Regions from separate parts of the Pseudomonas sp. H3_C08 genome, predicted to be linked through region 3. Evidence: predicted binding sites of a transcription regulator. Region 3 holds the regulator's gene; each other region holds the start of a gene.
The links. The regulator sigma-54, encoded in region 3, starts transcription at its own class of promoters, with help from an activator protein. The targets are predictions, from matches to a motif close to ANTGGCATNNANNTTGCTNT.

Region 1 (10,445 bases), 1.0 Mb from region 3:
CGCGTTCGTTGATCAGGCGCGATTGCGGATCGTCCTTGGCTTCGCCGGGCCAAGTGGAAATCAGGTAATAGTTGAGGGCAGGGCGGCATGTTGCGCAGCCGTTCGGCGTGCGCCAGTTGAGGTAGCTCATGGTGCCGGCGATGGTCAGCAGATGTTGCTCGCGGATGGCCTGACGGATCTGCCCGTGATTGAGGTCGCTGCAACCGCAGATGGCTTTTTCGCTCTTCGGTTTGACGTCCGCCGCACCGCCGACGGTGTTGATCAGGATCTGTTCGACCAGCCCGGCGCAGGAGCCGCAGGAGCTGGCAGCCTTGGTATGTTTCTTCACCTCATCGACGCTGAACAGGCCGTGTTCCTGAATGGCTTTGACGATGGTGCCTTTGCACACGCCATTGCAGCCGCAGACTTCGGCGCTGTCGGCCATGACCATGGCTTTGTCCTGGCCCTGATGTCCTACGTCTCCGAGTGCGTTTTCTCCGAACATGAGGTGATCACGGATCTCGCCGATGGCGTGATTCTCACGAATCTGCCGGAAATACCAACCGCCATCTGCCGTATCGCCGTACAGACAGGCGCCGACCAGCACGTCATCCTTGATCACCAATTTTTTGTACACACCGCCGATCGGGTCGGAGAGGGTGATGGTTTCCGTGCCTTCGCCGCCCATGAAATCGCCGGCAGAAAACAGATCGATGCCGGTGACTTTCAACTTGGTCGAGGTCACCGAACCCTGATAACGGGCGAAGCCCAGTTGTGCGAGGTGGTTGGCGCAGACCTTGGCCTGTTCGAACAACGGCGCGACCAGACCGTAGGCAATGCCGCGGTGGCTGGCGCACTCGCCGATGGCATAAATGCGCGGGTCGTAGGTTTGCAGCGTGTCGTTGACCAGAATCCCGCGATTGCACGGGATGCCGGCCTTTTCCGCCAATTCTGTGTTGGGACGAATACCGGCAGCCATTACCACCAGATCGGCGGGGATGATCTCGCCGTTCTTGAACTGCACCGAGCCGACCCGGCCATTGCCTGCGTCGTGCAGCGCCTGAGTCTGTTCGGACAGACGGAAGTGCAGGCCACGGGATTCAAGAGCGTTTTGCAGCAGTTGGCCGCTGGTTTTGTCGAGTTGACGTTCCAGCAACCACTCACCGATGTGCACCACGGTGACGTGCATGCCGCGCAGCATCAGGCCATTGGCGGCTTCGAGCCCGAGCAGACCGCCACCGATGACCACCGCGTGTTTGTGGGTTTTAGCGGTGTCGATCATTGCCTGGGTATCGGCGATGTCGCGATAGCCGATCACTCCGTGCAAGGTGTTGCCGGGGATCGGCAGGATGAACGGCGTCGAACCGGTGGCGATCAGCAGGCGATCGTATTCGGCTTCGGTGCCGTCCTCGGCGATCACCCGGCGTTTGACCCGGTCGATCTCCACCACTTTGCGGTTGAGCAGCAACTTGATGTTGTTTTCCAGGTACCAGTCGAGGTCGTTGAGGACGATCTCTTCGAAGGTTTGCTCACCGGCCAGCACCGGCGACAGCAGGATGCGGTTGTAGTTGGTGTGCGGTTCGGCGCCGAAGACCGTGATGTCGTACAGCTCGTTGCTCAGCTTGAGCAGTTCTTCGAGGGTGCGGACCCCGGCCATGCCATTGCCGATCATCACCAGTTTGAGTTTTTTCATCAGGTTCTCCGGGGAGCTGCGGCTGGCCTCTTGTGGGCAGTCAGGCCTTGCTCGAGAAATTTTGCGCAAACAAAAAAAGGCGTCCCGCTAGTTGCCTAGCGAGGACGCCTTTGTCCTGGTCCCGTTCTCTCGGGAAGCGCAGCCTTCGTCGTTGAAGGTTGGGCTTTATGTGTGTGTTGAGTGGGGTAATGCAGTGGTTGTGCCAAGTGGGGGAATGGCGTGTTTATTGGGGTTTGGCAGTTTTTGAGGGTAATTTTTTGCACTGAATCGAGGCGGGTTGCTCGTTCGTGGGGCATTCAGGCAGGTGGATTTGTAGTGATTGGGCGGGCCCCTTCGCGAGCAAGCTCGCTCCCACAGGGGATTCGTGTCGTTCGTAAATCTCCTGTGGGAGCGAGCTTGCTCGCGAATGGCGCGACGCGGTTCAACTGTGAAACAACAAAACCAGCAGCGCCACATTTCCGAGCAACGCCAGCAACGCGATCGTCCGCCAGACCTTCAATGGCTCACGCTCCAATAATGGTCTGGGCCGCACACTCAAACTCCGCCGCTCACCCTGTTCCAGCACCAACAGCCATTCCTCAGCCGTTTCAAACCGTTGTTGCGGATCAGCCGCCACCCCACGCTCCAGACTCTGCGCCAGCCATTCCGGCAGATCCGGCCGATAGCGACTGGCGCTCACCGGCAGACCAAAGCGCGGTCGTTGAAACGCTTCAATTTCGCCATAGGGAAAATGCCCTGTCAGCAGGAAATACAGGGTCACGCCGACCGCATACAAATCCTGCGGCACACTTGGCGGATCACCGCGAAATGCTTCCGGAGCGATGTAAGTGGGTGTCCCGGGCAACGTTGACGGCGCGTCTTCGGACAAGCCTGGGCAGTACGCCAGGCCAAAATCCAGCAGACGCAATTCGCCGTCGTCGCCCACGTGCAGATTTTCCGGTTTGATGTCCCGGTGCAGGATCTGCCGCCGATGCAACAGCCCGACCGCACGCAACAGGCGCTCGGCGATGTCCTGCCACTGTGCCAACGGCAGCGGGCCTGACTGTTGAAACAGCTGTGCCAGCGTCGCCCCGGAATATTCCCGCATCACGTAGTACAAATGCTGACGCTGCTGGCAGGCATGGACTTCAGGAAAGTGGCGACCGGCTACGCGTTTCAGAAACCATTCCTCGGACAACAGTGCTTGCCCGGCGTAGGAATCATCGGCGGAACGCGTGGGTAGGGTTTTCAGAAGCCACGTTTGACCTTGTCCATCAAGCACCCGATACAGCAGCGATTGCTGGCTCTGAGCGACAACCTCCAGCACTTGCCAGCCTTCGAACGACTGACCGGGTTTCAACGGTGGCGGCAGGGGCCATTGCTGCAGATGAATCAGCGCATCGCCGATACTCGCCTCACCGACCGCATCCACCCGCACCAGCAAAGCACTGGCATTGTCCTGGCTCCCCGCCAGATGCGCGGCGTTGATCAGCGTCTGCGCGGCACTGTGCAGATCCGGTTGATCACGCAGAATCGCCGCGATGGCGGTATCGCCGAGTGTCGACCAGACCCCGTCGCTGAGCAGTACGAAACACTCACCCTCGCGCAGTTCACCGTCGAGAAAATCCAGCACCAGATGCTGATCCAGGCCCAGCGCACGCTTGAGCACATGCTGCATGCCCGGCTGATCCCAGACGTGGTCTTCGCTGATTCGCTGCAAGCTGTCGGCGTGCCAGCGATACACCCGGCAATCGCCGACGTGGGCGAGGGTGAAACGCCGACCACGCATGACCAAGGCGCTGACCGTGGTGAGCAACGGTTGCCCACCACCGTTGGCCTGCAACCAGCGGTTTTGCGCGAGCAGCAGGCGATCCAGTGCCTGGGCCACGCTCCAGGTTTCCGGTGTGGCGTAGTAGTCCAGCGCCAAGGCTTGCAAGGTCGAACGCGCAGCCAGTCCGCCATCGGCACACTGGCTGACGCCGTCGGCGATGGCGAACAGATAACCCTTGCTCGCCGCCAGCGCCGGCGCGGGCGTGACCAGACGCAAAGCGTCCTGATTCTCCGCGCGCGGACCGGTGGCGCTGGCTTCGGCGAAACTCAGTTGCAGGGCCATCGAAGGTTCAGACCCGCGCCGCCGTCACTGCCGCCGACCCCCAGGTGGTTCTCCAGCGACGCTTGACGCCGTGCAGGCCAAACCACGCCAGCACGCCAAGGCTGGCGAACAACCACAGGGCCAGTTGATAGCTGCCGGTGCTCTGCTTGATCGCGCCCATGCCAGCGGCCAAGGCAAAACCGCCGATGCCGCCGGCCATGCCGATCAGCCCGGTCATCACGCCGATCTCCAGACGAAAACGCTGCGGTACCAGTTGGAAAACTGCGCCGTTGCCTGCCCCTAAACCGAGCATGGTGCAGACGAAAAGCGCCAGAGCAGCGTAGGAACTTGGCAGGTTGAAACCGACGGCCGCGATGCACACGGCGGCGACGGTGTACATCGCCAGCAACGTGCGAATACCACCGAAGCGATCAGCCAGTGCGCCACCCAGCGGCCGCATCAAGCTGCCGCCGAACACGCAGGCTGCGGTGTAGTAGCCAGCGGTCACCGGGCTTAAACCGTACTGATCGTTGAAGTAGCCGGGCAGGGCGCTGGCCAGGCCGATAAAGCCGCCGAAGGTCACGCTGTAGAAAAACATGAACCACCAGCTGTCACGGTCGCCCAGCGCCTTGAAGTAGTCGGCCATGGCTTTGGCTTTCGGCCGTTGTGGCGCGTTTTTCGCCAGCCAGGCGAACAGCACCAGCGTCAGGATCAATGGAATCAGGGCGAAACCGAAAACATTGCTCCAGCCGAACGCGGCGGCGAGCACCGGCGCGAGCAGAGCGGCAAACACGGTGCCGGAGTTGCCCGCACCGGCGATGCCCATGGCTTTGCCTTGATGCTGCGGCGGGTACCACTGCGACGCCAACGGCAGGGCGACGGCGAACGAGGCGCCGGCCATGCCGAGGAACAGGCCGAGAATCAACGCCTGCTCGTAGCTATGAATGCCGATTTTCCAGGCACCGAACAGCGCGCAAATCACGATGACCTGACCGATCAGCCCAGCAGTTTTCGGTGACAGCCGATCGGCGAGCATGCCCATCACAAAACGCAGCACTGCACCGGCGAGGATCGGCGTGGCGACCACGAGGCCGCGTTGCTGCGTGGTCAGGTGCAGGTCGGCAGCAATCTGCACCGCCAATGGGCCGAGCAGGTACCAGACCATGAAGCTCAGGTCGAAATACAGGAAGGCTGCGAACAATGTCGGGGTGTGGCCGGATTTCCAGAAGCTTGAATTCATCGCGCACCTCAGCTGAAAAGAGTCTCGAAAGGAGTCATGCAACAGCAGGTGGGGCGCCGCCACGGCCGCACCACCGGCCCCGGTCTGTGGGGCCAAAACGCAAAAACGCCGCTCCCTGATGCGCCGGTTGGGCGAACGGGTGAGCGACGTCTTTGTCGTAGGTGGGGCAACCGCCGTTGGTTACCTGTGCGTTTTACTTAGCGAGATTTGTGCCAACAGCCGGAAAATCAAAAGCCCCTCACCCTAGCCCTCCCGAAACGTCGGACCGCCCAGAGGGAGGGCTAGGGTGAGGGGCTTTTCAAGCGTTCAGCGCTTTCAGCCCAACAACTCACTCATGGCAATAATCTGCTCCGCCACCTGAATCAGCTTCTGCTGCCGACTCATCGCCTGGCGCCGCATCAAGGTGTAAGCCTCTTCCTCATTGCAATCCTTCATCTTCATCAACAAACCCTTGGCCAGCTCAATACGCTTGCGCTCAGCCAATTGCTGGTCACGCGCCTGCAACTGCGCGCGCAAAGCCTGATCACTCTCGAATCGTGCCATCGCCACATCGAGAATCGGCTGTAAACGTTGTGCATGAATGCCTTCGACGATGTAGGCGCTGACCCCGGACTTGATCGCCTGACGCATCACACCGGGGTCATGCTCGTCGGTAAACATCACGATTGGCCGTGGCTGGTCGCGGCTGACCAGTACCACTTGCTCCATGACATCGCGGCTCGGTGACTCGGTATCGATCAGGATCACGTCCGGGCGCACCGTTTCGACGCGCGCGGGCAGGTCGATGGTCAGGCCGGACTCGTCGATCACCTCGAAACCGGCCTCGGTCAACGCAGCTTTCAGGCGTCCGACTTTTTTCGCTGTGTCGTTGATCAACAGAATGCGCAACATGTTCGCGGTCTCCTGTCAGCGGCGGGCGAGAAGGGGGGCGTCGTCGTTCAACGCGTGCAACTTGAAACTGCGCGCGTAAGCGGCCGGGTCGCTGCCGTCCCAGACCTTGCCGTCGAGCAATTGGCTGCTGCGCATGTCGGTGCCCCATGCGGCGATGCCGACAGCGGTGGCGGCGTCGCGGTAGACGTCCAGCCGCTGAACCTGGCTGGCGACGCCGAGGTAGTCCGGATCTTCGCGCAGCAAACCCCAGCGGCGGAACTGGGTCATGAACCACATGCCATCGGACAAGTACGGCAAATTCACTTCACCGTTGCCGTGAAAGCGCAGCGCATGAGGATCCTGCCAACGATTGCCCAGCCCATCGGCATAGTCACCGAGAAAACGCGGTTCGATGCACGCAAGCGGCGCGTCCAGATACTCCGGCGCGCTGAGCAATTGCGCGGTGCTGCGACGATTTTCCGGGCTCTCTTCGATAAAGCGGCTGGCTTCAAGGATCGCCATCACCAGCGCTCGTGCGGTGTTCGGGTATTGCTCGACAAATTCGCGAGTGCAGCCAAGGACTTTTTCCGGGTGATCGGGCCAGATGGTCTGGCTGGTCGCGAGCGTGAAACCAAGATCCTGCTGCACCGCGCTGGCCGCCCAAGGCTCGCCGACACAAAAACCGTCGATGCGTCCGGCTTGCAGGTGCGCGACCATTTGCGGCGGCGGCACCACCACGCTGTCGACATCCTGAAGTGGATGAATGCCCTGACTCGCCAGCCAGTAATACAGCCACATGGCATGAGTGCCGGTAGGGAAGGTCTGCGCGAAGGTGAGTTTTGCGCGGCTTTGGTGCACGTGCCGATCGAGCGCTTCAGGACTGGTCACGCCGAGGTTTTGCAGGCCGTGAGAGAGGTTGAGGCTCTGACCGTTCTGATTCAGGCCCATCAGCACGGCCATATCGGTCGGGGCGACCCCGCCGATACCCAGGTGCACGGCGTAGATCAGTCCGTACAAACTGTGCGCGGCGTCGAGTTCGCCGCTGACCAGATTGTCGCGCAGATTCGCCCATGAGCTCTGGCGCTTGAGGTTCAGCGTCAATCCATAAGGCTGGGCGAAGCCCTGTGTGGCTGCGACCACCATCGACGCGCAATCGCTCAGGGCCATGAAGCCGAGGTTGATCGCGCTTTTTTCCGGGGCATCGCTGCCATTGACCCAGGCCAGTGGCTCTACCGAAGGTTCATTCATCCAACGTACCTCGAAAAAAAGCGCCGCCCCGGACTTTGCGCAGGCAAACCCCGAAGACGACGCCATTGTCCGTGCCCGCCTGCCGTCATTGACCGGCGCGCTGATAGCCAGGAGGGTGCAAGGCATATGCCAGAGACAGCGATTTGCGCGTGCGCCTCGCGCCGCAGGTCGATGCCCGGCTATAATCGCCGCCTCTTTTCGCCGCCCGAGTCATCGCCGCCCATGTACACCCTGGCCCGTCAGCTGTTGTTCAAACTTTCCCCGGAAACCTCCCACGATCTGTCGCTGGATCTGATCGGCGCGGGTGGGCGTTTGGGCCTCAACGGCTTGCTGTGCAAGGCGCCGGCGAAGAAGCCGGTGACGGTCATGGGCCTGGAGTTTCCGAACCCGGTGGGTCTGGCGGCCGGTCTGGACAAGAACGGTGCGGCCATCGATGGCTTCGCGCAACTGGGTTTCGGTTTTGTTGAAATCGGCACCGTGACCCCACGCCCGCAGCCGGGCAACCCGAAACCACGGATCTTCCGTCTGCCGGAAGCCGAGGCGATCATCAACCGCATGGGTTTCAACAACCTCGGTGTCGATAACCTGCTGGCGCGTGTGGCAGCGGCGAAATACAAAGGCGTGCTGGGCATCAACATCGGCAAGAACTTCGATACGCCGGTTGAGCGCGCGGTCGACGATTACCTGATCTGCCTGGACAAGGTTTACGCCCACGCCAGCTATGTGACAGTCAACGTCAGCTCGCCGAACACTCCGGGCCTGCGCAGCCTGCAATTTGGTGATTCGCTCAAGCAGTTGCTCGCCGATCTGGCTACCCGCCGCGCCGAACTGGCCTTGCGTCACGGCAAGCATGTGCCGCTGGCGATCAAGATCGCGCCGGACATGACCGATGAAGAAACCGCACAGGTTGCTCAGGCGCTGATCGAAACCGGCATGGACGCGGTGATCGCGACCAACACCACCCTGAGCCGTGTTGGCGTCGAAGGCATGGAGCATGGCGACGAGGCGGGCGGTTTGTCCGGCGCACCAGTGCGGGAGAAGAGCACCAATACCGTGAAGGTGCTGGCGGGTGAGTTGGCTGGGCGGTTGCCGATCATTGCGGCTGGCGGGATTACCGAAGGCAAGCATGCTGCCGAGAAGATTCTGGCCGGTGCGAGCCTGGTGCAGATCTACTCTGGCTTTATCTATAAAGGCCCGGCGCTGATTCGTGAATCGGTAGACGCGATCGCCGCCCTGCGCTGATCCATAGACACCACTGTTCCCTTGTAGGAGTGAGCCTGCTCGCGATAGCTTTCTTTCGGTCACTTCATCAGCGACTGACAGACCGCTATCGCGAGCAGGCTCACTCCTACAGGTTATGCGCTCGGCACAAAAATCCATGCAATAAAAAGGGCTCCTCGAAGGAGCCCCTGGGCCGCAGCCCGCCGTCCGGGAAGGACGTGCATGGTAAGTCGTTACAAATTCAGATTGTCGTGTCGGAATTAATGCCCTGTGTCAGCCGACGGCGTGAAGTTCGTTGAGTCTGTGGATTCCCGCAGTGCCGGTCATACCGTCCCAGTTGTCGCCGCGTCCTTCTCGCCAGCCGTTAATCCAGGCTTGGCGTACCGACGGTAGAGTAAATGGGCAAAGCTCACGGGATTTGCCACCAACGCCATATTGATATCCGCGCAAAAATGCTCTTTCCAACGGATCACGCTTAAGTCTTCTCATAGGGTGTTTCCCTCACTTGTTGACTGTTTTGTGTCGCGTTGACCTCAACTGAGGTCTGGCAGAAGAAACCTGCCATGGTGCGGCTCGCTGCCGGCGTGGCGAGCCAAGGTGTTGACGCCGTTGCGACGTCAACCTGTGTTCAGTTCTAACCAATGAGTCACACCGAGGGAATGATCGTTTTGTCATAAGGACGTAACGAAATTGGTGCTACAGCCATAAGTAACGACGGGTTTCATGCACGGTTTTTCAGCAAACCCCGGTATGATCGGCCCCGCGCTGCATGATGGGGTTAATTCTTTAGTGAGAATGACCCACGTTTGCGCTGGGGTATAAAGCGACGAAGGGTCGCTTTAAGACTTTTTGTTTCATCAACTTTTTTATCTGTCCCGGCATCTAAGCTCTTTTAACCCGAGCAGCGGGGATGGAACGGCACACCTTCGTGCCACGCGGGCGTTCTTTTAGAAAAGCGCCTGATTGAAAACCGGATCGGCAATGCGTTGCCGATTCACTAGCCAAAGGCTCTGGAAATACCATGTCCGACCGTTTCGAACTCTTCCTCACTTGCCCTAAAGGTCTTGAAGGCCTGCTCATCGAGGAAGCCGTCGGGCTTGGCCTTGAAGAAGCGCGCGAGCACACTTCCGCCGTGCGTGGCATGGCGACCATGGAAACCGCTTATCGCCTGTGCCTCTGGTCGCGTCTGGCCAACCGCGTGTTGCTGGTACTCAAGCGTTTCCCGATGAAAGACGCTGAAGACCTGTACCACGGTGTGCTCGACATCGAGTGGCAGGATCACATGCTCAGCGACGGTACCCTGGCCGTTGAATTCAGCGGCCACGGCTCAGGCATCGACAACACCCACTTCGGTGCCCTGAAGGTCAAAGACGCCATCGTCGACAAACTGCGCACGCCGCAGGGCGACCGTCCTTCGATCGATAAGCTCAACCCGGACCTGCGCATTCACCTGCGTCTGGATCGCGGCGAAGCGATTCTGTCCCTCGACCTCTCCGGCCACAGCCTGCACCAGCGCGGTTACCGTCTGCAGCAGGGCGCGGCGCCGCTGAAGGAAAACCTCGCGGCGGCGATCCTGATCCGTTCCGGCTGGCCGCGCATTGCCGCTGAAGGCGGCGCGCTGGCTGACCCGATGTGCGGTGTCGGTACGTTCCTCGTCGAAGCCGGCATGATCGCCGCTGATATGGCGCCGAACCTGCGCCGTGAGCAGTGGGGCTTCACCGCATGGCTGGGTCACGTGCCGGCGCTGTGGAAAAAGCTCCACGAAGAAGCCGTCGAGCGTGCCGCTGCCGGTCTGGCCAAGCCACCGCTGTGGATTCGTGGTTATGAAGCTGACCCACGTCTGATTCAGCCAGGCCGCAACAACGTTGAGCGTGCTGGCCTGAGCGAGTGGATCAAGATCTACCAGGGCGAAGTCGCGACCTTCGAGCCGCGTCCGGATCAGAACCAGAAAGGTCTGGTCATCTGCAACCCGCCGTACGGCGAGCGTCTCGGCGACGAAGCCAGCCTGCTGTATCTCTACCAGAACCTCGGCGAGCGCCTGCGTCAGGCTTGCCTGAACTGGGAAGCGGCGGTGTTCACCGGCGCCCCGGATCTGGGCAAGCGCATGGGCATTCGTAGCCACA
Region 2 (10,445 bases), 700 kb from region 3:
GTCTGTTGATAGATCTGGTAGATCCGCGCTTCTTGAAAGCCTGCGCAGGATACAGCAGGAAAAATGACAATCAGACTTTTAATTCAAATTAATGCGACAGATGGCCGCAGGGGAGGCAAAAACGAAAGGTCACCACAGAACAAATGTAGGAGTGAGCCTGCTCGCGATAGCGGTGTATCAGTCAACTAAAATGCTGGCTGATACACCGCTATCGCGAGCAGGCTCACTCCTACAGGGTATTGCGGTGTTTAGACTATTTGCAGACGCTGGCGATGGCTTCTGCCAGCAAGGCGAGGCGCGTAGCGTCGATGCCGGCGACGTTCGCCCGGCCCGAGTTGACCATGTACACGCTGTGATGCTCACGCAGTTGTTTCACTTGCTCCGGCGACAGTCCGGTGTAAGAGAACATCCCGCGTTGTACGCCAATGTGTGCAAAACGCTCGCGCAGGCCATGCGGCTCCAGCGCTTCAACCAGGCCGCTGCGCAACTGCGCGATACGCAAACGCATGGCTTCCACTTCATCGGCCCAGCGGGCTTTCAGCTCGGGATCAGCGAGGATGGTTGCGACCACCGCAGCACCATGATCTGGCGGTGTCGACCACAAATTGCGGGCGATGTTGGCCAGTTGGCTGCGGATGTCGATGAGCTTGTCGGCGGTTTTCGCGCAGACGATCAGGGCACCGGTGCGGTCGCGGTACAGGCCGAAGTTCTTCGAGCAGGAGCTGGTAATCAGCAACTCTGGCACCTCGGCCGCGAACAACCGGGTCGACCACGCATCCTGCTCCAGACCGTCGCCAAAGCCCTGGTAGGCAAAGTCGATCAGCGGCAGCAGATTGCGGCTGCGCACCACATCGAGCACGCGCTGCCAGTCGTCATGGCTCAAGTCAAAACCGGTCGGGTTGTGGCAGCACGCGTGCAGCAGCACCACATCACCTTTCGGTACTTCGTTGAGCACCGCGAGCATGGCGTCGACGTCGAGGCGGTTGTCACTGCCCACGTATGGGTAGTGACTGACCTTGACCCCGGCCGTGGCGAAAATGGTTTCGTGGATCGGCCAGGTCGGGTTGCTCAGCCACACGCCTTTGCCCGGCAGGCACTGGGCGATGAAGTCGGCAGCCAGGCGCAGGGCGCCTGTGCCGCCCGGCGTCTGGGTGACGCCGGCACGTTGTGCGGCGATCAGCTTCGAGTCGGCACCGAGCACCAACTCATTGATGACTTTGCCGAACAGCGGGTTGCCGTGGCCGCCGATGTAGGTTTTGGTGTCCTGGCTTTCGACCAGCCGCGCTTCGGCGATTTTCACCGCCTCGGGGATTGGCGTCAGGCCCTGAGCGTCCTTGTAGACGCCAACGCCCAGGTCGAATTTGCGCGGGTTGGTGTCCTGCGCATACGCCTCCATCAAACCGAGGATCGGGTCGCCGGGTACCCGGCCGATGGCGTCGAAGTGCATTACTTGCGTCCTTCTGCGGTCTTGGCCACTTCGTCAGTGCGCGCAGCCATGATGAAGTCGTTGCGGTGCAGGCCTTTGATCGAATGGCTCCACCAGGTCACGGTGACTTTGCCCCATTCGGTCAGCAGGCCCGGGTGATGACCTTCTGCCTCGGAGATCTCGCCGACAGCGTTGGTGAACGCCAGGGCGTGCTTGAAATTCTTGAACAGGAAAACTTTCTCCAGCTGCATGATGCTGTCGCGGACTTCGATGTTCCAGTCAGGGATCTGCTTGATCAGGATCGACAGTTCTTCGTCGCTGACTTGTGGCGCATCGGCGCGGCAGGCTTCGCAGTGGGCTTGGTTCAAAGTGGACATGGTGTATTCCTGAATCGAGTGTGTTTTTTTTATTAAAACGTTTGAGCTGTCAATGCCGTCACGCTAAACCAAAGTGGCGGCGACGGACAGGCTCAATTGTCAGCAAAAGTCGCGGTTCACGCGGCTTTCGGTTTCGGCGGAAACTTCGGTGCGTGCAGACCCAGCTGCATGCCTTGGCGAACCATGGCCATGATGTCTTCATGGGCCACGTCGAACAGACGCTTGAGGTTCGGCAGGACAAAGTACAGCGGTTGCAGGATGTCGATGCGATACGGCGTGCGCATGGCTTCGAGCGGATCGAACGCCTGATGCTCAGGTTCGTCCGACAGCGAATAAACGGTTTCTTTTGGCGAAGACAGGATGCCGCCACCGTAAATGCGTTTGCCTTGCGGGGTGTCGACCAGGCCGAACTCGATGGTCATCCAGTACAGGCGCGCCAGATAAACACGTTCTTCCTTGGTGGCCTGCAAACCGAGTTTGCCGTAGGTGTGGGTGAATTCGGCGAACCACGGGTTGGTCAGCAGCGGGCAGTGACCAAAGATCTCGTGGAAAATGTCCGGCTCTTGCAGATAGTCCAGTTCTTCGCGGGTGCGAATGAACGTCGCCACAGGAAATTGCTTGCTGGCCAGCAATTCAAAAAAGGTCTGGAAGGGGATCAGTGCCGGCACGCGGGCGACCTGCCAACCGGTGGTCTCGCCGAGCACCTTGTTGATCTCGCCCAGTTGCGGAATGCGGTCGTGGGGCAGACCGAGTTTTTCGATACCGTCCAGGTATTCCTGGCAGGCACGCCCTTCGATCACTTTCAACTGGCGAGTGATCAGCGTGTTCCACACCGCATGTTCTTCGGCGGGGTAGTCGATAAAACCTTGCGCATCGGGCTCGCGGGCCACGTATTGCGTCTGCTTCATACTGCTCTCCTGCTAGGGGAATTCGTTCTTGTTATGTCCAGCGATGGATTCAGAATTACCTGAGAGCGAGTTGATGTGCAGCAGGTTGAATGGCCTGCGCGTAGGAAATTTCTCTGTAAATCGTAAAATTATCGTTACGCTTTGACGGATATCTCGCATTTGCGGTGATTCACGGGTTTGAAAAGGCCGGTGGCTGTCACATAATCTTGACAACTATCTGCGGGCCTCGACAGAAAAGTCTGGCGCGGTCCCCCTGTAGGAGTGAGCCTGCTCGCGATAGCGGTGCATCAGTCAGCATCAATATCAATTGACCCAAAGCCATCGCGAGCAGGCTCACTCCTACAGGTTTCTCATCGTTTATTCGGACGATTTTTATGCGCATCAAAGTCCACTGCCAGAACCGCATCGGCATCCTGCGCGACATTCTCAACCTGCTGGTTGCCTACGGGATCAACGTCGCGCGCGGTGAGGTCGGCGGTGAGCATGGCAACGCGATCTATCTGCATTGCCCGAACCTGATCAACATCCAGTTCCAGGCGTTGCGCCCGAAATTCGAGGCGATCGCCGGGGTGTTTGGCGTCAAGCGGGTTGGGCTGATGCCCAGCGAGCGTCGGCACATGGAGTTGAATGCGCTGCTCGGCGCGCTGGAGTTTCCGGTGCTGTCGATCGACATGGGCGGCTCGATCGTGGCGGCCAACCGCGCGGCGGCGCAGTTGCTCGGCGTGCGCGTCGATGAAGTGCCGGGGATTCCGCTGTCGCGTTACGCCGAGGATTTCGATTTGCCAGAGCTGGTGCGCGCCAACAAATCGCGAATCAACGGCATGCGGGTCAAGGTCAAGGGCGACATCTTTCTGGCCGACATCGCGCCGCTGCAATCGGAGCACGACGACAGCGAGGCCATGGCCGGTGCGGTGTTGACCTTGCATCGCGCTGACCGCGTTGGCGAGCGTATCTATAACGTGCGCAAGCAGGAGCTGCGTGGTTTCGACAGCATCTTCCAGAGCTCGAAAGTGATGGCCGCCGTGGTGCGCGAAGCACGGCGTATGGCGCCGCTCGACGCTCCGCTATTAATTGAGGGCGAAACCGGTACCGGCAAGGAATTGCTTGCGCGCGCCTGTCACCTCGCCAGTCCGCGTGGGCAGTCGCCGTTGATGGCGCTCAACTGCGCAGGCCTGCCGGAGTCGATGGCCGAGACTGAGTTGTTCGGCTACGGCCCGGGCGCGTTCGAAGGTGCACGCGCCGAAGGCAAGCTCGGGCTGCTGGAATTGACGGCGGGCGGCACGCTGTTTCTTGACGGTGTCGGTGAGATGAGCCCGCGTCTTCAAGTGAAGTTGCTGCGCTTTTTGCAGGACGGTTGCTTTCGCCGGGTCGGCAGTGATGAAGAGGTTTATCTGGATGTGCGGGTCATCTGTGCGACGCAGGTCGACTTGTCGGAGTTGTGCGCGCGCGGCGAGTTTCGCCAGGATTTGTACCACCGCTTGAACGTGCTCTCCCTGCACATCCCGCCGTTGCGCGAATGCCTCGACGGGTTGACGCCGCTGGTCGAGCACTTCCTCGATCAGGCCAGTCGGCAGATCGGTTGCACACTGCCGAAACTGGCGCCGGCGGCGATGGATCGCCTCAGTCATTACCACTGGCCGGGCAACGTGCGGCAACTGGAGAACGTTTTGTTTCAGGCAGTTTCGCTGTGCGATGGCGGCACGGTGAAGGCCGAGCATATTCGCCTGCCGGATTACGGCGTGCGTCAGCCGCTTGGCGATTTCTCGCTGGAAGGTGGCCTGGACGAAATTGTCGGGCGCTTCGAGAAAGCGGTGCTGGAGCGGCTGTATTCCGAGCATCCGAGCAGTCGGCAATTGGGTAAGCGGCTGGGGGTTTCGCACACCACCATTGCCAATAAACTGCGCGAGTATGAAGTCGGTAAAACCGATTCATAGCTCAAGCATGATCGTTCCCACGCTCTGCGTGGGAATGCAGCCCGGGACGCTCCGCGTCCCAAAGCGGACGCAGAGCGTCCATTGAGGTATTCCCACGCGGAGCGTGGGAACGATCATTCGAGGGATTGCCGCCAAGCGGCATAACACCGCCGGTTTTTCGACTTCGATACATTTCAAATTTCCCCTCGCCATCCCCCAAGTCCTTTGTTTGCCGGGCCTTTGTGCGCCAGAAAAAAGTTGGTCTGCAAATTGCTTATGGCTCAGCAGTACAGCGGTGGGCGGCAAACGTCCGGCATGCAGAGGAAAGAGTGTGGACAAGTACCTTTATGTGGCAATGACCGGCGCCAGCCAGAACGCACTGGCGCAGAAGGCTCATGCCAACAACCTGGCGAACATCTCCACCAACGGTTTTCAGCGCGACCTGGAGCAGGCGCGTTCGATGCCGGTGTTCGGTGACAGCTTTCCGGCGCGTGCGTTTGCCATGAGCGAACGGCCCGCCACCGACTTCACTCCGGGCTCGCTGGTGCAGACCGGTCGTGACCTCGACGTTGCGGTCACCGGCAATGGCTGGATCGCCGTGCAGAACCCGAACGGCGGCGAAAGCTACGTGCGCACCGGCAGCCTCAACGTCGACGCCCTCGGCGTATTGCGCGCCGGCAACGGCATGCCGGTGATGGGCAATGGCGGTCCGATCGCCGTGCCGCCCGAGCAGCAGATCGAAGTCGGTGAAGACGGCACCATCAGTATTCGGGCGATGGGCGAAGGCCCGCGCGTCATGGCGGAGGTCGACCGGATCAAGCTGGTCAACCCGGACATCAAGAACATGAACAAGGGCCTCGACGGCTCGATCTACACCAAGGACGGCCAGCCTGCGCCGGCCGATGCCAACGTCAAACTGGTGTCGGGTTTCCTCGAGTCGAGCAACGTTAACGCCGTTGAAGAGATGACCTCGGTGCTGGCCTTGGCCAAGCAGTTCGAGTTGCACGTCAAGATGATGAACACCGCCAAAGACGACGACCAGGCCATGGCTCGGGTCTTGCAGATCAGCTAATTATCAGAACGTCGCGCCGAAAAACAGGCGCACGAGGAGAATCGAATGCTTCCGGCTCTATGGGTTGCCAAAACCGGTCTGTCCGCCCAGGACACCAACCTGACCACCATTTCCAACAACCTGGCGAACGTGTCGACCACGGGTTTCAAGCGTGATCGTGCCGAATTCCAGGACTTGCTCTACCAGATCAAGCGTCAGCCGGGCGCTCAGTCGACTCAGGACAGCGAACTGCCGTCGGGTCTGCAACTGGGTACCGGTGTGCGCATTGTCGGCACCCAGAAAAACTTCACCGCCGGCAGCCTGCAAACCACCGAGCAGCCGCTGGACATGGCCATCGACGGTCGCGGTTTCTTCCAGATCCTGCAGCCGGACGGCACCACGTCCTACACCCGTGACGGTACCTTCCACCTCGATTCCAACGGCCAGATCGTCAACGCCAGCGGTTTCGCTCTGGAACCGGCCATCGTTATCCCGAACGACGCCCAGACCTTCACCGTTGGCCGTGACGGTACTGTGTCGGTGACCATCGCCGGTAACCCGGCAGCGCAAGTGATTGGCAACCTGCAAACCGCCGACTTCATCAACCCGGCCGGTCTGCAAGCAGTGGGTAACAACCTGTTCCTGGAAACCGCCGCTTCCGGCGCGCCGCAAGTCGGCACTCCGGGTCTGGCCGGTTTCGGTACCACCCTGCAGAACACCCTGGAAACCTCCAACGTCAGCACTGTTGAAGAAATGGTCAACATGATCACCACTCAGCGCGCGTATGAGATGAACTCCAAGGTGATCTCCACCGCTGACCAGATGCTCTCGTTCGTAACGCAGAATCTGTAATCAAGTCTATGAGGCGGCCATGAGGTCGCCTGCAACACCGTGAGGTAGGGTCATGAATCGCTTTGTATCTGTTCTGGCATTGAGTGGGGTCGTCTCGCTCGCGGGCTGCGTCGCTCCGACGCCCAAGCCCAATGACCCTTACTACGCCCCGGTGTTGCCGCGCACGCCGTTGCCGGCTGCCGCCAATAATGGCTCGATCTATCAGGCCGGCTTCGAGCAGAACCTGTACAGCGACCGCAAGGCTTTCCGGGTCGGTGACATCATCACCATCACCCTGAACGAGCGCACGCAGGCGAGCAAGAATGCCAATTCGCAGATGGACAAGAACAGTGACAACAAGGTCGGTCTGACCTCGTTGTTCGGCTCCAGCCTGACCACTAACAATCCGATTGGGGGCAACGACCTGAGTCTGAACGCCGGCTATAGCGCCGACCGTTCGACCAAAGGCGACGCCAAGTCCGGACAGAGCAACAGCCTGACCGGTTCGATCACCGTGACCGTCGCTGACGTGCTGCCCAACGGCATCATCGCCGTGCGTGGCGAGAAGTGGCTGACGCTGAACACCGGTGACGAACTGGTGCGCATCGCCGGCCTGGTGCGTGCCGATGACATCGCCACGGACAACACTGTGTCGTCGACCCGGGTCGCCGATGCACGCATCACCTACTCGGGTACCGGCGCGTTTGCCGATACGAGTCAGCCAGGCTGGTTCGACCGTTTCTTCCTCAGCCCGCTGTTCCCTTTCTAGGTGGCTACGTTGAATTTCAAGAGCCTCATGCTGGCTGCGGCGCTGATGTCCGCAGCCTTTGGTGCCCACGCCGAGCGGCTGAAAGATATCGCCAGCATTTCCGGCGTGCGTTCCAACCAGTTGATCGGTTACGGCTTGGTGGTCGGGCTTAACGGCACCGGCGACCAGACGACGCAAACCCCGTTCACCCTGCAGACCTTCAACAACATGCTCTCGCAGTTCGGCATCAAGGTGCCGCCGGGATCGGGCAACGTGCAGTTGAAAAACGTCGCGGCGGTGTCGATCAGTGCCGACTTGCCGGCGTTCGCCAAACCCGGTCAGCAGGTCGATATCACCGTGTCCTCGATCGGTAACTCCAAGAGCTTGCGTGGCGGTACGCTGTTGCTGACCCCGCTCAAGGGTATCGACGGCAACGTCTACGCAGTCGCTCAGGGCAACCTGGTGGTCGGCGGCTTCGACGCCGAAGGCCGTGACGGTTCGAAGATCACCGTCAACGTTCCGTCGGCCGGTCGTATCCCCGGCGGTGCCTCTGTGGAGCGTTCGGTGCCGAGCGGTTTCAACCAAGGCAACAGCCTGACGCTGAACCTCAACCGTTCCGACTTCACCACGGCCAAACGCATCGTCGACAAGATCAACGACATGCTTGGCCCTGGCGTTGCGCAAGCCATCGATGGCGGTTCGATCCGTGTCACTGCGCCGCTCGATCCGAGCCAGCGCGTCGACTACCTGTCGATCCTGGAAAACCTCGAAGTCGACCCGGGGCAGGCGGTGGCGAAAGTCATCATCAACTCGCGTACCGGCACCATCGTCATTGGCCAGAACGTGAAAGTGTCGCCAGCCGCCGTGACCCACGGCAGCCTGACCGTGACCATCACCGAAGACCCGATTGTCAGCCAGCCTGGCCCTCTGTCCAATGGCCAGACCGCTGTCGTGCCGCGCTCGCGGGTGAATGCCGAGCAGGAAGCCAAACCGATGTTCAAATTCGGCCCGGGCACCACCCTCGACGAAATCGTCCGTGCGGTGAACCAGGTCGGCGCGGCGCCGGGTGACTTGATGGCGATCCTCGAAGCCTTGAAGCAGGCCGGCGCGTTGCAAGCCGACCTGATCGTGATCTGAGGCTGACCCTTATGGATATGCGCAAAAGCGGTCTGGTCAGCAGCAGCGATTCGGGTTCCTACTCGGACCTCAATCGCCTGAACCAGCTCAAGGTCGGCGACAAGAACAGCGATGCAAACCTGCGCAAGGTGGCGCAGGAATTCGAATCGCTGTTCCTTGGCGAGATGCTCAAGTCGATGCGCTCGGCGACCAACGCCTTGGGTGAAGACAATCCGCTGAACACGCCGGCGGCCAAGCAGTATCAGGAAATGTACGACCAGCAACTGGCCGTTTCCATGTCTCGCGAGGGGGGTGGTATCGGTCTGGCTGACGTGCTGATGCGCCAGATGTCGAAGAACAAACCGCTGGCGCCGGGCGAGGCTGCTGCCGCGTCCGCGGCGAAGCAGGAAGAAGCCAAGGCGAAAGCTGCTGCCGTGGCTACGCCGATTGCCGCCGGCACCGTTGCCACCAATGGCCCGTTGTCGCGGCTCAATGGCGAGCGACCGCTGTGGGCGTCGCGTTCGGTGAATGCGCCGAACACGCAACTGGCTCATCGCAACGATATGGAACTGATCAATCAGCGTCGCCTGGCTTTGCCACCAAAACTGGCCGATCGTTTGCTCGCCGGGCTGGTGCCGTCAGCCACGCCGGCTGCGGCAACGGCATTGCCGCAGCGTGCGACAACGGCTGCCACCACTGGCGCCGGCCCGCTGTACAACGGCGATTGGCTGGCCCGCGCCGAGGGCGAAAAAGCTTCGGGCGGACAGATGCAGGTCTACGGTCGCGCCATGGCGCAGATTCCACTGGCGCCGGCGAAGAAAGCTTTCAGTTCCGCCGACGAATTCGTCAACACCATGCTGCCGATGGCCAAGGAAGCGGCCGACCGCATCGGCGTCGATCCGCGTTATCTGGTGGCGCAGGCGGCGCTGGAAACCGGTTGGGGCAAGTCGGTCATGCGTGCCCAGGATGGCAGTAGCAGCCACAACCTGTTCGGCATCAAGGCGAGCAGCAACTGGAAGGGCGATTCGGCCCGGGCGATCACCAGCGAGTTTCGCAATGGCGAGATGGTCAAGGAGACGGCCGAGTTCCGTTCCTACGCCTCGTACAAGGACAGCTTCCACGATCTGGTGACTTTGCTGCAGAGCAATAATCGCTATCAAGATGTGCTGAAGTCTGCCGATAACCCAGAACAGTTTGTACGCGAGTTGCAGAAGGCCGGTTACGCCACCGACCCGAACTACGCAAGCAAGATTTCGCAGATTGCCAAGCAGATGAACAGTTTCCAAAACTACGCTGCGGCGGGTGTATCCACCACGCCTTTATAAGGCACAAGGTATAAGGTCTGAACCATGAGTTTGCTCAATATCGGGATGTCGGGACTGTCGGCCAGCCAGTCCTCTTTGGCTACGACAGGCAACAACATTGCCAACGTCGACACCGCCGGTTATTCACGTCAGCAAACCGTGCAGGGCACCAAATCCTCGCAGCAGTTCGGCACCGTGTTCATCGGTACGGGCACGACCCTGGCCGACGTGCGCCGGGTGTATAACTCTTACCTGGAAAGCCAGCTGCACACCGCTACTTCGCTCGACAGCGAATCGGCTGCTTACCTGGCGCAGGCCACACCGCTGGACTCGATGCTGTCGGACACCAACACCGGCCTGACCGGTGTGCTGCAGAAGTTCTTCACCACGATGCAGGGCGTTTCGACGTCGGCGACCGATGACACCTCCCGCCAATCGGTGCTGACCGGTGCGCAGGCGCTGACCAGTCGCTTCAATACCATCGCCAAACAGCTCAACGACCAGAACACCACCATCAACGGCAGCCTTGGCGACATGACGGCCCAGGTGAACAAACTGGCCACTTCGATTGCCAACCTGAACCAGAAAATCGGCGAGATCTCCACCAGTGGCGGTGCGCCGAACGATCTGCTCGACAGCCGTAACGAAGCCGTGCGCCAGCTCTCCGAACTGACGGGTGCACAAATCGTCGAGCGTGGCACCAGTTTCGACGTCTACATCGGCAGCGGCCAGCCGCTGGTGATCGGCAACACCACCAACACGCTGAGCATG
Region 3 (10,445 bases):
AGTCGGGCAATTTCGAACTGAACGTGATGCTGCCGATCATCGCGCAGAACCTGCTGAGCAGCATCGAGCTGCTGGCCAATTCCAGCCGCTTGCTCGGCGACAAAGCCATCGCCAGCTTCAAGGTGAACGAGTCGCGCCTTAAAGAAGCGTTGTCGCGCAACCCGATTCTGGTGACCGCGCTCAACCCGATCATCGGTTACCAGAAAGCCGCCGAAATCGCCAAGCAGGCCTACAAGGAAGGCCGTGAGGTAATCGACGTCGCCCTGGAACACACCGACCTGTCGCGCAGCCAACTGGAAGAGTTGCTCAACCCCGAGAAACTCACCGCCGGCGGCGTGTAAACCCCGCAACCGCTTTGGAGGCTCACCATGGAGCACTGGAAACGCACGATCGAACGGGCCAATCGCTGCTTCATGCTCGGCGAACTGATCGACGCCCGTGAGGCTTACCTGCAAGCCCTGGCCCTGGCGCAAGTGTTGTTCGAACGCTGGGCGGATGCCGACGAAGCGGTGGCGGCTTGCGTCATCTCCCACCACAACCTGGCCGATCTGCACTTGCGCCTGAATCAGCCGGAGGAGAGCGCCGAATACCTCTGCGCCATCCATCAACGCTTGTTGCAGACCATGCAGGACGAACGTCAGCGCCTGGCCTTGCGTGAAGCAGCGCTGCGCCAGAGCAGCAAGACTTACGTCGAGCTGTTGAATTTCATCAGCGAGCACGGTGAATACCCGCGCACCCAACGCCTGCTGCATCCGGATACCGGCAATGCGCGCCGCGCGCCTGCCCCCCATCACCATGGAGTCCATTGAAATGGCTTTTACCTTGCCTGCTTTGCCTTACGCCTACGACGCGCTCGAACCGCACATCGATGCGCAGACTATGGAGATCCACTACACCAAGCATCACCAGACCTACATCAACAACCTCAACGCCGCCGTAGAAGGCACTGAATACGCCGAGTGGCCGGTGGAAAAACTGGTCGCCAGCGTCAAGGATCTGCCGGAAAAACTCCGTGCGGCAGTGATCAATCAGGGCGGCGGTCACGCCAATCACTCGCTGTTCTGGGAAGTGATGGTGCCAAGCGGCGGCGGCAAACCGGACGGCGCGCTGGCCAAAGCCATCGATGAGCAATTGGGCGGTCTCGACAGCTTCAAGGAAGCCTTCACCAAAGCCGCGCTGACCCGCTTCGGTAGCGGCTGGGCCTGGCTGAGCGTGACCCCGGAGAAAAAACTGCTGGTGGAAAGCAGCGGCAACCAGGACAGCCCCTTGATGAACGGCAACACGCCGATTCTCGGCCTCGATGTCTGGGAGCACGCCTACTACCTGCGCTACCAGAACCGTCGGCCGGAATACATCAACGCCTTTTACAACGTGATCAATTGGCCTGAAGTCGCTGCGCGTTATCAGGCTGCGCTGGTTTAAGTCTTCTATAAAAACAATCCAAGGCTGACTATGGGCACTGAAACGCTGGCGATCGGAAGTGGGCGTATGTTTCGTTACGCAGTGGGATCGCTGTTGCTGTTGGCGGGCATGACTTTGCTGGTCGCCCACGGACTGGAATGGCTGAATCTCGAGCCGAGGCTGTTGCGCGCGTTGCAGGGCGGCGCGATCTGCGCCCTCGGCACGGCGCTCGGGGCTGTGCCAGTGCTGGTGATCCGGCGGATGCCGCAGACACTCAGTGATACCTTGCTGGGTTTTGGTGCCGGGGTGATGCTCGCGGCGACGGCGTTTTCGTTGATCGTGCCGGGCATTGCTGCCGCCGAAAGCCTCGGACTGACACCGTGGGGTGCCAGCGGCCTGATCTGCATCGGCATCATGCTGGGTGCGTTCGGGCTGTATCTGGTCGATCGGAAGGTTTCCGGCGCGTCCCCGGAAATGCTCGTCGGCACCGTCGAGCATCCGGTGATTCCACCACGGATCTGGCTGTTCGTGTTCGCCATCATTGCCCATAACATCCCTGAAGGCATGGCTGTCGGCGTTTCTGCTGGCGGCGGCATGCCGGATGCGGACAGCCTGGCCATGGGTATCGCTTTGCAGGATGTCCCGGAAGGTCTGGTGATCGCGTTGGTGTTGGCCGGGGCGGGGATGTCGCGGGTCAGGGCGTTCCTGATCGGTGCGGCGTCAGGTCTGGTCGAACCGGTGTTTGCGTTGTTATGTGCGTGGCTGGTCAGTCTGGCGCAGGTGTTGTTGCCATTAGGACTAGCTCTGGCGGCGGGGGCGATGTTGCTGGTGGTGACCCATGAAGTGATTCCCGAGTCGCGACGCAATGGTCATGACAAACTGGCCAGTCTTGGCCTGTTGATCGGGTTTTGTCTGATGATGGTGATGGATACGGCGTTGGGTTGAAGCAGGGTAAAAGATCGCAGCCTGCGGCAGTTCCTGCAGGGAACGCATTCCAATGCAGGCGCTGCAGCAGGCTGCGATCTTTTGACCTTGGCTGTCAGCCGCCTTCGTCGAAGTAGTTGTTGATCAACGCCACCAGCGCATCCAGCGCTTCCTGTTCCTGATGCCCTTCGGTACTCAGATAGATCTTGGTGCCCTTGCCAGCCGCCAGCATCATCATCGCCATGATGCTTTTGCCATCAACCGTGGTCTCTGGTGTACGACCCACTCTGATCGTGCAATCCGGATACTGCCCGGCCACTCCAACAAACTTGGCCGATGCGCGGGCATGCAGGCCCAGCTTGTTGATGATTTCGATTTCCAGAGCAGGCATCGCGGTGTGAATCCTTTAAGTGAGGTCGCGGTGGCGAACCTGGACGTTCTTCAGGGTTTTCTGCAGGGCCTGACCCAGACGTTCGGTCAGGTAGACGGAGCGGTGATGCCCGCCGGTGCAGCCAATGGCAATGGTGACGTAAGCGCGGTTGCTCGCGGCGAAGCGCGGCAGCCACTTGTGCAGGTAGGTGAAGATGTCCTGAAACATTTCTTCGACCTCCGGCTGTGCCGCCAGGTATTCAGCCACCGGCGCATCGAGACCCGATTGCGCGCGCAGTTCCGGCTTCCAGTACGGATTGGGCAGGCAGCGCACATCGAACACCAGATCCGCATCCACCGGCATGCCGCGCTTGAAGCCGAAGGACTCGACCAGAAATGCGGTCCCCGGCTCCGGCTGGTTCAGCAGACGCAGCTTGATGGAGTCGCGCAACTGGTACAGGTTCAAATTGGTGGTGTTGATCTTCAGGTCCGCGAGGTCGGCAATCGGGCCGAGCAGGGCGGTTTCATCCTGGATCGCCTCGGCCAGTGAGCGGTTGGCGTTGCTCAGCGGGTGACGACGGCGGGTTTCGGAGAAACGCTTGAGCAGGGTTTCTTCGTCGGCGTCCAGATACAGGACGTCGCACTGGATGTGTTTGGCCCGGACATCTTCAAGCAGTTCGGGAAAGCGTGTCAGGTGGCTCGGCAGGTTGCGCGCATCGATGGACACGGCTACCAGCGGCTGCGCCAGTTCCGTGTGAATCAGCGCGCGTTCGGCCAGTTCCGGCAGCAAGCCTGCGGGCAGGTTGTCGATGCAGTAATAGCCGTTGTCCTCAAGGACATCCAGAGCCGTACTTTTACCCGAGCCGGAACGGCCACTGACGATGATCAAGCGCATGATTAGTGCCCGTTCTGCTCGTCCAGGACAACCTGATACAACGCTTCATTGCTTGGAGCGCTGCGCAGTTTTTCACGCACTTCCTTGCGATCGAGCATGCTGGCGATCTGGCGCAGCAGCTCCAGGTGCGCATCGGTGGCAGCCTCCGGGACCAGCAAAACAAACAGCAGGTCAACCGGTGCGCCGTCAATGGCGTCGAAATCAATCGGAGCATCAAGGTGCATCAGCGCACTGATCGGTGCTGTGCAACCCTTGAGGCGGCAATGGGGAATGGCGATGCCGTTACCAAAACCGGTGGAACCGAGTTTTTCACGGGCAATCAGTGCCTCGTAGACATCTTGCATCTCCAGATCCGCCACTTCGCGGGCGATCAGGTTGGCAATTTGTTCGAGGGCTTTCTTTTTACTGCCGCCCGGCACGTTCACGAGGGAACGGCCGGGGGTCAGGATACTTTCAAGTCGGATCATGGAATGGGGGGTTATCGACCGGTCGCGCCCTGGAGGAGGCTCTGGGTCTTTTCCTTATGCTTTTTGAGTTGGCGATCCAGCTTGTCGGTCAGCAGGTCAATGGCGGCATACATGTCGTCATGCTCGGCATTGGCAACCACTTCTCCGCCGGGAATATGCAAGGTGGCTTCGATTTTCTGCTTCAGCTTTTCGACGCACATCGTGACTTGCACGTTGGTGATCTTGTCGAAATGGCGCTCTAATCGGTCGAGTTTTTCGTTGATGTAGGTGCGCAGAGGTTCGGTCACTTCCAGTTGGTGTCCACTGATGTTGACTTGCATACAGCTTCTCCTTCGTTGCCAGTGCATAAAGCGGCAGGCTGGATAGCCTGCCACTGGAACGCTGTAACGTGGCTTACATCAACCGCTTGCGTTCGCTCGAAGGCGCGATCCCGAGGGATTCGCGGTACTTGGCGACGGTGCGGCGAGCCACCTGAATGCCTTGTGCCTCCAGTAAACCAGCGATCTTGCTGTCACTCAACGGCTTTTTCTGATTTTCCGCGGCAACCAGTTTTTTGATGATCGCGCGGATCGCCGTGGACGAGCATTCGCCGCCTTCGGAGGTGCTGACGTGGCTGGAGAAAAAGTATTTCAGTTCATAAATACCGCGCGGGGTATGCATGAATTTCTGTGTGGTCACCCGGGAAATGGTCGATTCGTGCATGCCGACCGCTTCAGCGATGTCGTGCAGAACCAACGGCTTCATGGCCTCGTCGCCGTACTCCAGAAAACCGCGCTGATGCTCGACGATCTGGGTGGCTACTTTCATCAGGGTTTCGTTGCGGCTCTGCAGGCTCTTGATGAACCAGCGGGCTTCCTGCAACTGATTGCGCATGAAGGTGTTGTCGGCGCTGGTGTCGGCACGGCGGACGAAACCGGCGTACTGGGCGTTGACGCGCAGACGCGGCACCGATTCCTGATTCAACTCGACCAGCCAGCGCTCGTTGTCCTTGCGCACGATGACGTCAGGGACAACGTATTCGGCCTCAGTGGATTCGATTTGCGAGCCAGGGCGCGGATTGAGGCTTTGCACCAGTTCGATGACCTGGCGCAGCTCGTCTTCCTTGAGCTTCATGCGGCGCATCAACTGGCTGTAATCGCGGCTGCCGAGCAGGTCGATGTAATCGCTGACCAAACGTTTCGCTTCAGCCAGCCAAGGCGTCTTGGCGGGTAGCTGACGCAATTGCAGCAGCAGGCATTCACTAAGGTTGCGCGCGCCGATACCAGCAGGTTCGAATTGCTGAATGCGGTGCAGGACGGCTTCGATTTCATCGAGTTCGATGTCGAGTTCCGGATCGAACGCCTCGAGGATTTCTTCGAGGGTTTCGTCCAGGTAGCCCTGATTGTTGATGCAATCGATCAGGGTGACGGCGATCAGGCGATCGGTGTCGGACATCGGTGCCAGGTTCAGTTGCCACAGCAGGTGGCTTTGCAGGCTCTCGCCGGCGGACGTGCGGGTGGTGAAGTCCCATTCGTCGTCATCGCTGCTGGGCAGGCTGCTGGCGCTGGTCTGATAGACGTCTTCCCAGGCGGTATCGACCGGCAGTTCGTTGGGGATACGCTCGCTCCAGTCACCTTCCTCCAGGTTGTCCACCGTCGGCGCGGTTTCCTGATACGAGGGTTCCTGGATCTCGGTGTTGGGCTTCTGTTCGGCGTTGTCGGCCATAGGGTCGGAATTGTCGAAGTCTTCGCCTTCTTCCTGGCGTTCGAGCATCGGATTGGATTCCAGAGCCTCCTGGATTTCCTGTTGCAGATCCAGGGTCGACAATTGGAGCAGGCGGATGGCCTGTTGCAGCTGCGGTGTCATCGTCAGCTGCTGGCCCATTCTCAAGACTAGCGATGGTTTCATGGCAGGGGCTTAACACCTTATTCGCCGGCGCTATGCGCCATCCACTACAGGGCGCCGGGGCGCCAAACTTAAGCAAATTATATGCCTGAAACTGAAGTGTTTGCCTAGAGCGCTGTAACAATTAAAGCGTATTAATTCCTGCTTGAATCGATACAGCGCCCGGGCGGCGCACCGGGCACTGTTACGCTTACAAGCGGAACTCGTGGCCCAGATACACTTCCTTGACCAGATCGTTGGCCAGGATGGTTTCTGCATCGCCTTCGGCGATCAGTTGACCATCGTTGACGATGTAAGCGGTTTCGCAGATGTCCAGCGTCTCACGGACGTTGTGGTCGGTGATCAATACACCGATGCCCTTGGCCTTGAGGTGGTGGATGATCTGCTTGATGTCGCCGACCGAGATCGGGTCGACACCGGCGAACGGTTCGTCGAGCAGGATGAATTTCGGTGCCGTTGCCAGCGCGCGAGCGATTTCCACTCGGCGGCGTTCACCACCGGACAGGCTCATGCCAAGGTTGTCGCGGATGTGGCTGATGTGGAATTCCTGCAGCAGGCTTTCCAGCTCCTTGCGACGGCCGGCCTTGTCGAGCTCCTGACGGGTCTCGAGGATGGCCATGATGTTGTCGGCCACCGACAGTTTTCGGAAGATCGACGCTTCTTGCGGCAGATAGCCGATACCGGCCTTGGCGCGACCGTGCATCGGCTGGTGGCTGACGTCCAGATCGTCGATCAGCACGCGACCCTGATCGGCCTGTACCAGGCCGACGATCATGTAGAAGCACGTGGTCTTGCCGGCACCGTTCGGGCCGAGCAGGCCGACGATCTGGCCGCTGTCGATCGACAGGCTGACGTCACGCACGACCTGGCGGCTTTTATAGGCCTTGGCCAGGTGCTGAGCTTTCAGAGTTGCCATTACTGGGTTTTCTCGTCGGTTTTCTTCTTCGGCTGGATCACCATGTCGATGCGCGGACGCGTTTCGGTGACCTTGCTGCCGGTAGCGCGACCAGCGCTGGCCAGTTTCTTCACGGTGTCGTAGACGATTTTCTCGCCCTGAGTGACGTTGCCGTCTTTGTCGACGACCTTGGCCTTGTCGATCAGCACGACGCGGTTTTGCTGGGCATGGTATTGAATCGTCACGCCGTAGCCTTGAACCGGTTTGGTGTCGCCCTGGGTTTGCAACTGCTCGAAATAAGCCAGGTTGCCCACGGAGGTCACCACGTCGATATCTCCATTCGGCGCGCGAGTCATGGTGACGGTGTTGCCTTTAACGATCATCGAACCTTGGGTGATGATCACATCACCTTTATAGGTGGCGATGCCGTTCTTGTCGTCCAGTTGGGCGTCGTCGGCCTGAATGCGGATAGGTTGCTGCTGATCGTTCGGCAGAGCCCAGGCGCTCACGCTTCCCAGTGCTGCGCCCAGACTGAGCAAAATAGGGAGGGTTTTAACGAGCCTCATACTGTCCTCTTACGTTCGATAGCAGGTGTATCCTGCTTTCCTTCAGGTACGCTTTCATTCCAACGCCAGTCGATACACCGCCAGCGCCGTCGATTCTAACGGGTTGCTCGGTCTGCGCATATTCCTGCTGCGGGAACACGGTCATGCGAGTGGACGTGATCAGGATGTCACGCTTCTTTTCATCGGTGCGCGCAACGCGTACCGAGTCGATCAGTTCGACTTCGGTGCCGCCTGAGTTCACTTCACCGCGCTCACTGGTAACGTGCCACGGAAATTCTGTTCCGCGATACATGTTCAGGTCGGGTTTGGTCACGAGCGTGACGTCGGTTGCCTTCACGTGCTCGGCTTTTTCGGACGTCATCTCATACTGCACCTTGCCATCCGGCAGGTATTGCAGGGTATGCGTGTTGGTTGCATACCAGTCGATAGGCGTTTCAACCGAGGTGACCGGTGGTTTGTCGAGAAAGCGTTCCGGGCTGATATTCCAATAGCCGACCGCTGCGAAAATCGCAGCGATGCAGCCGAACAGCAGGAAGTTACGAAATTTTTTGCTGAACATGGTTTGGCTCACAGGTACGCGGCGTTGGCCGCATCGAGGCGGCCCTGGGCGCGCAGGATCAATTCGCAGAATTCGCGGGCGGCGCCTTCGCCACCACGGGCGCGGGTAACGCCATGGGCGTGTTCGCGGACGAAATCGGCAGCGTTGGCCACGGCCATGCCCAAGCCTACCCGGCGAATCACCGGCAGGTCGGGCAGATCGTCACCGAGGTAGGCGACTTCTTCATAGCTTAGGCCCAGTTGCGCAAGCAGGCCGTCGAGCACGACCAGTTTGTCTTCACGGCCCTGAAACAGGTGGGGAATCCCCAGGTTTTTCGCTCGACGTTCAACGACGGGTGTCTTGCGGCCGCTGATGATAGCGGTCTGCACGCCGGCGTTCATCAGCATTTTGATGCCTTGACCGTCGAGGGTGTTGAAGGTCTTGAACTCGCTGCCGTCTTCAAGGAAGTACAGGCGCCCGTCGGTGAGGACGCCGTCGACGTCGAAAACCGCCAGTTTGATCGCTTTGCCGCGTTGCAGCAGATCGTTGTTCATTACATGACTCCTGCGCGCAGCAGGTCGGAGAGGTTGAAGGCGCCGACCGGGCGATCTTCCTCGTCTACGACTACCAATGCGTTGATTCGGTGATCTTCCATGATTTTCAGGGCTTCGGCGGCCAGCATTTCCGGGCGGGCAGTCTTACCGTGGGCCGTCATTACCTGGTCGATGGTGGCGCTGCGGATGTCGATGCTGCGATCCAGCGTGCGGCGCAAGTCGCCGTCGGTGAAGATCCCGGCGAGTTTACCGTCGGTTTCAAGGATGACGGTCATGCCCAGACCTTTACGGGTCATTTCCATCAGTGCGTCCTTGAGCAGCGTGCCGCGTTGGACTTGCGGCAACTCTTGTCCGGCGTGCATGACGTTTTCCACTTTCAGCAGCAGGCGACGGCCGAGGGCGCCACCCGGGTGCGAGAAAGCGAAATCTTCGGCGGTGAAGCCGCGTGCTTCCAGCAGTGCCACGGCCAGCGCATCGCCCATGACCAGTGCTGCGGTCGTCGACGAGGTCGGTGCCAGGTTCAGCGGGCAGGCTTCATGCTCGACATGAACATTGAGATTGACCTCGGCAGCCTTGGCCAGCGGCGATTGCGGGTTGCCGGTGACGCTGATCAGCTGGATGCCCAGACGTTTGATCAACGGCAGCAGGGTTACGATTTCATTGGTCGAGCCGGAGTTCGACAGGGCCAGAATCACATCGTCACGAGTGATCATGCCCATGTCGCCATGACTGGCTTCGGCCGGGTGGACAAAAAAGGCCGGGGTGCCGGTGCTGGCCAGGGTGGCTGCAATCTTGTTGCCGATGTGCCCGGACTTGCCCATGCCAACCACGACTACACGGCCTTTACTGGCCAGAATCATCTCGCAAGCGCGTACGAAATCGGCGTCGATATGGGGCAACAAGCCTTGTACGGCTTCCACTTCGAGTTGGATGGTGCGTTGTGCCGATTGAATCAGGTCGCTGGATTGGCTCATGTCAGAAATCGTATAGCCCGATGAAAAGGCGGCGATTATAGCGGTTATGTTGCAAAGCCTCACGCAAGTTCGTCGTGCTTTGTCATTACTCGTTACCAAAACCCGGGAAAAGAGCCTGCGCACCTGTCATATCGCCGAACACAGGCTGGTACAAGCCTTGGGCGCGTAGCCTTTGCAGTGATATAGTTCGCCGCCAGTTCGGCCTGCCCGGGATGTACGTACTTTTTAAGTAAAGACAGGCGTCCGAGTGAGAGGCTGCATCGCAAGGAGTTTAGATGAGTGCCGATAACGCCTACGCGGTCGAGCTGAAGGGAGTCTCCTTCAAGCGCGGTGCGCGCAGCATTTTCAATAACGTCGATATTCGCATCCCGCGCGGCAAGGTCACCGGCATCATGGGACCTTCCGGGTGTGGCAAGACCACGCTGCTGCGATTGATGGGGGCACAACTGCGCCCTGCCAGCGGCGAAGTCTGGGTCAACGGCCAGAACCTGCCTGCGCTTTCGCGCAGCGATCTGTTCGATGCGCGAAAGCACATGGGTGTGCTGTTTCAAAGCGGCGCACTGTTCACCGATCTCGATGTTTTCGAGAACGTGGCTTTCCCCCTGCGTGTTCATACCGATTTGCCGGAAGAAATGATCCGCGACATCGTCCTGCTCAAATTGCAGGCGGTCGGTCTGCGCGGTGCCATCGAGCTGATGCCGGACGAACTGTCCGGTGGCATGAAGCGCCGCGTCGCACTGGCGCGAGCGATTGCGCTCGATCCGCAGATCCTCATGTACGACGAACCGTTCGTCGGGCAGGACCCGATCGCCATGGGCGTGCTGGTCCGCCTGATCCGCCTGCTCAACGATGCACTGGGGATAACCAGTATCGTGGTGTCCCACGATCTGGCCGAAACCGCGAGCATTGCCGACTACATCTATGTCGTCGGTGATGGTCAGGTGCTGGGGCAGGGTACGCCGGACGAGTTGATGAACT

Region 1: AB4N74_RS03950 (CmpA/NrtA family ABC transporter substrate-binding protein) is a predicted target of sigma-54. The motif match lies at 7,216-7,235, and genes of this name have one in related genera.
Region 2: AB4N74_RS02265 (flagellar basal body rod protein FlgF) is a predicted target of sigma-54. The motif match lies at 4,882-4,901, and genes of this name have one in related genera.

What each region holds. Positions count from the first base shown of each region.
Region 1 is NZ_CP162803.1:816,075-826,519, forward strand. It holds gene nirB (nitrite reductase large subunit NirB) at 1-1,672, opposite strand, end outside; gene AB4N74_RS03935 (protein kinase domain-containing protein) at 2,094-3,764, opposite strand; gene AB4N74_RS03940 (nitrate/nitrite transporter) at 3,772-4,983, opposite strand; gene AB4N74_RS03945 (ANTAR domain-containing response regulator) at 5,299-5,874, opposite strand; gene AB4N74_RS03950 (CmpA/NrtA family ABC transporter substrate-binding protein) at 5,890-7,101, opposite strand; gene AB4N74_RS03955 (quinone-dependent dihydroorotate dehydrogenase) at 7,324-8,343, shown strand; gene rmf (ribosome modulation factor) at 8,596-8,811, opposite strand; gene rlmKL (bifunctional 23S rRNA (guanine(2069)-N(7))-methyltransferase RlmK/23S rRNA (guanine(2445)-N(2))-methyltransferase RlmL) at 9,344-10,445, shown strand, end outside.
Region 2 is NZ_CP162803.1:468,437-478,881, forward strand. It holds gene AB4N74_RS02245 (amino acid aminotransferase) at 254-1,447, opposite strand; gene AB4N74_RS02250 (4a-hydroxytetrahydrobiopterin dehydratase) at 1,447-1,803, opposite strand; gene phhA (phenylalanine 4-monooxygenase) at 1,920-2,711, opposite strand; gene AB4N74_RS02260 (sigma-54-dependent transcriptional regulator) at 3,086-4,645, shown strand; gene AB4N74_RS02265 (flagellar basal body rod protein FlgF) at 4,956-5,696, shown strand; gene flgG (flagellar basal-body rod protein FlgG) at 5,742-6,527, shown strand; gene flgH (flagellar basal body L-ring protein FlgH) at 6,580-7,275, shown strand; gene AB4N74_RS02280 (flagellar basal body P-ring protein FlgI) at 7,303-8,391, shown strand; gene flgJ (flagellar assembly peptidoglycan hydrolase FlgJ) at 8,403-9,695, shown strand; gene flgK (flagellar hook-associated protein FlgK) at 9,720-10,445, shown strand, end outside.
Region 3 is NZ_CP162803.1:6,303,068-6,313,512, forward strand. It holds gene AB4N74_RS28520 (class II fumarate hydratase) at 1-341, shown strand, start outside; gene AB4N74_RS28525 (hypothetical protein) at 369-809, shown strand; gene AB4N74_RS28530 (superoxide dismutase) at 811-1,422, shown strand; gene AB4N74_RS28535 (ZIP family metal transporter) at 1,453-2,346, shown strand; gene AB4N74_RS28540 (HPr family phosphocarrier protein) at 2,441-2,716, opposite strand; gene rapZ (RNase adapter RapZ) at 2,732-3,589, opposite strand; gene ptsN (PTS IIA-like nitrogen regulatory protein PtsN) at 3,592-4,056, opposite strand; gene hpf (ribosome hibernation-promoting factor, HPF/YfiA family) at 4,068-4,376, opposite strand; gene AB4N74_RS28560 (RNA polymerase factor sigma-54) at 4,450-5,943, opposite strand; gene lptB (LPS export ABC transporter ATP-binding protein) at 6,131-6,856, opposite strand; gene lptA (lipopolysaccharide transport periplasmic protein LptA) at 6,856-7,401, opposite strand; gene lptC (LPS export ABC transporter periplasmic protein LptC) at 7,388-7,960, opposite strand; gene AB4N74_RS28580 (KdsC family phosphatase) at 7,969-8,493, opposite strand; gene AB4N74_RS28585 (KpsF/GutQ family sugar-phosphate isomerase) at 8,493-9,467, opposite strand; gene AB4N74_RS28590 (ATP-binding cassette domain-containing protein) at 9,743-10,445, shown strand, end outside.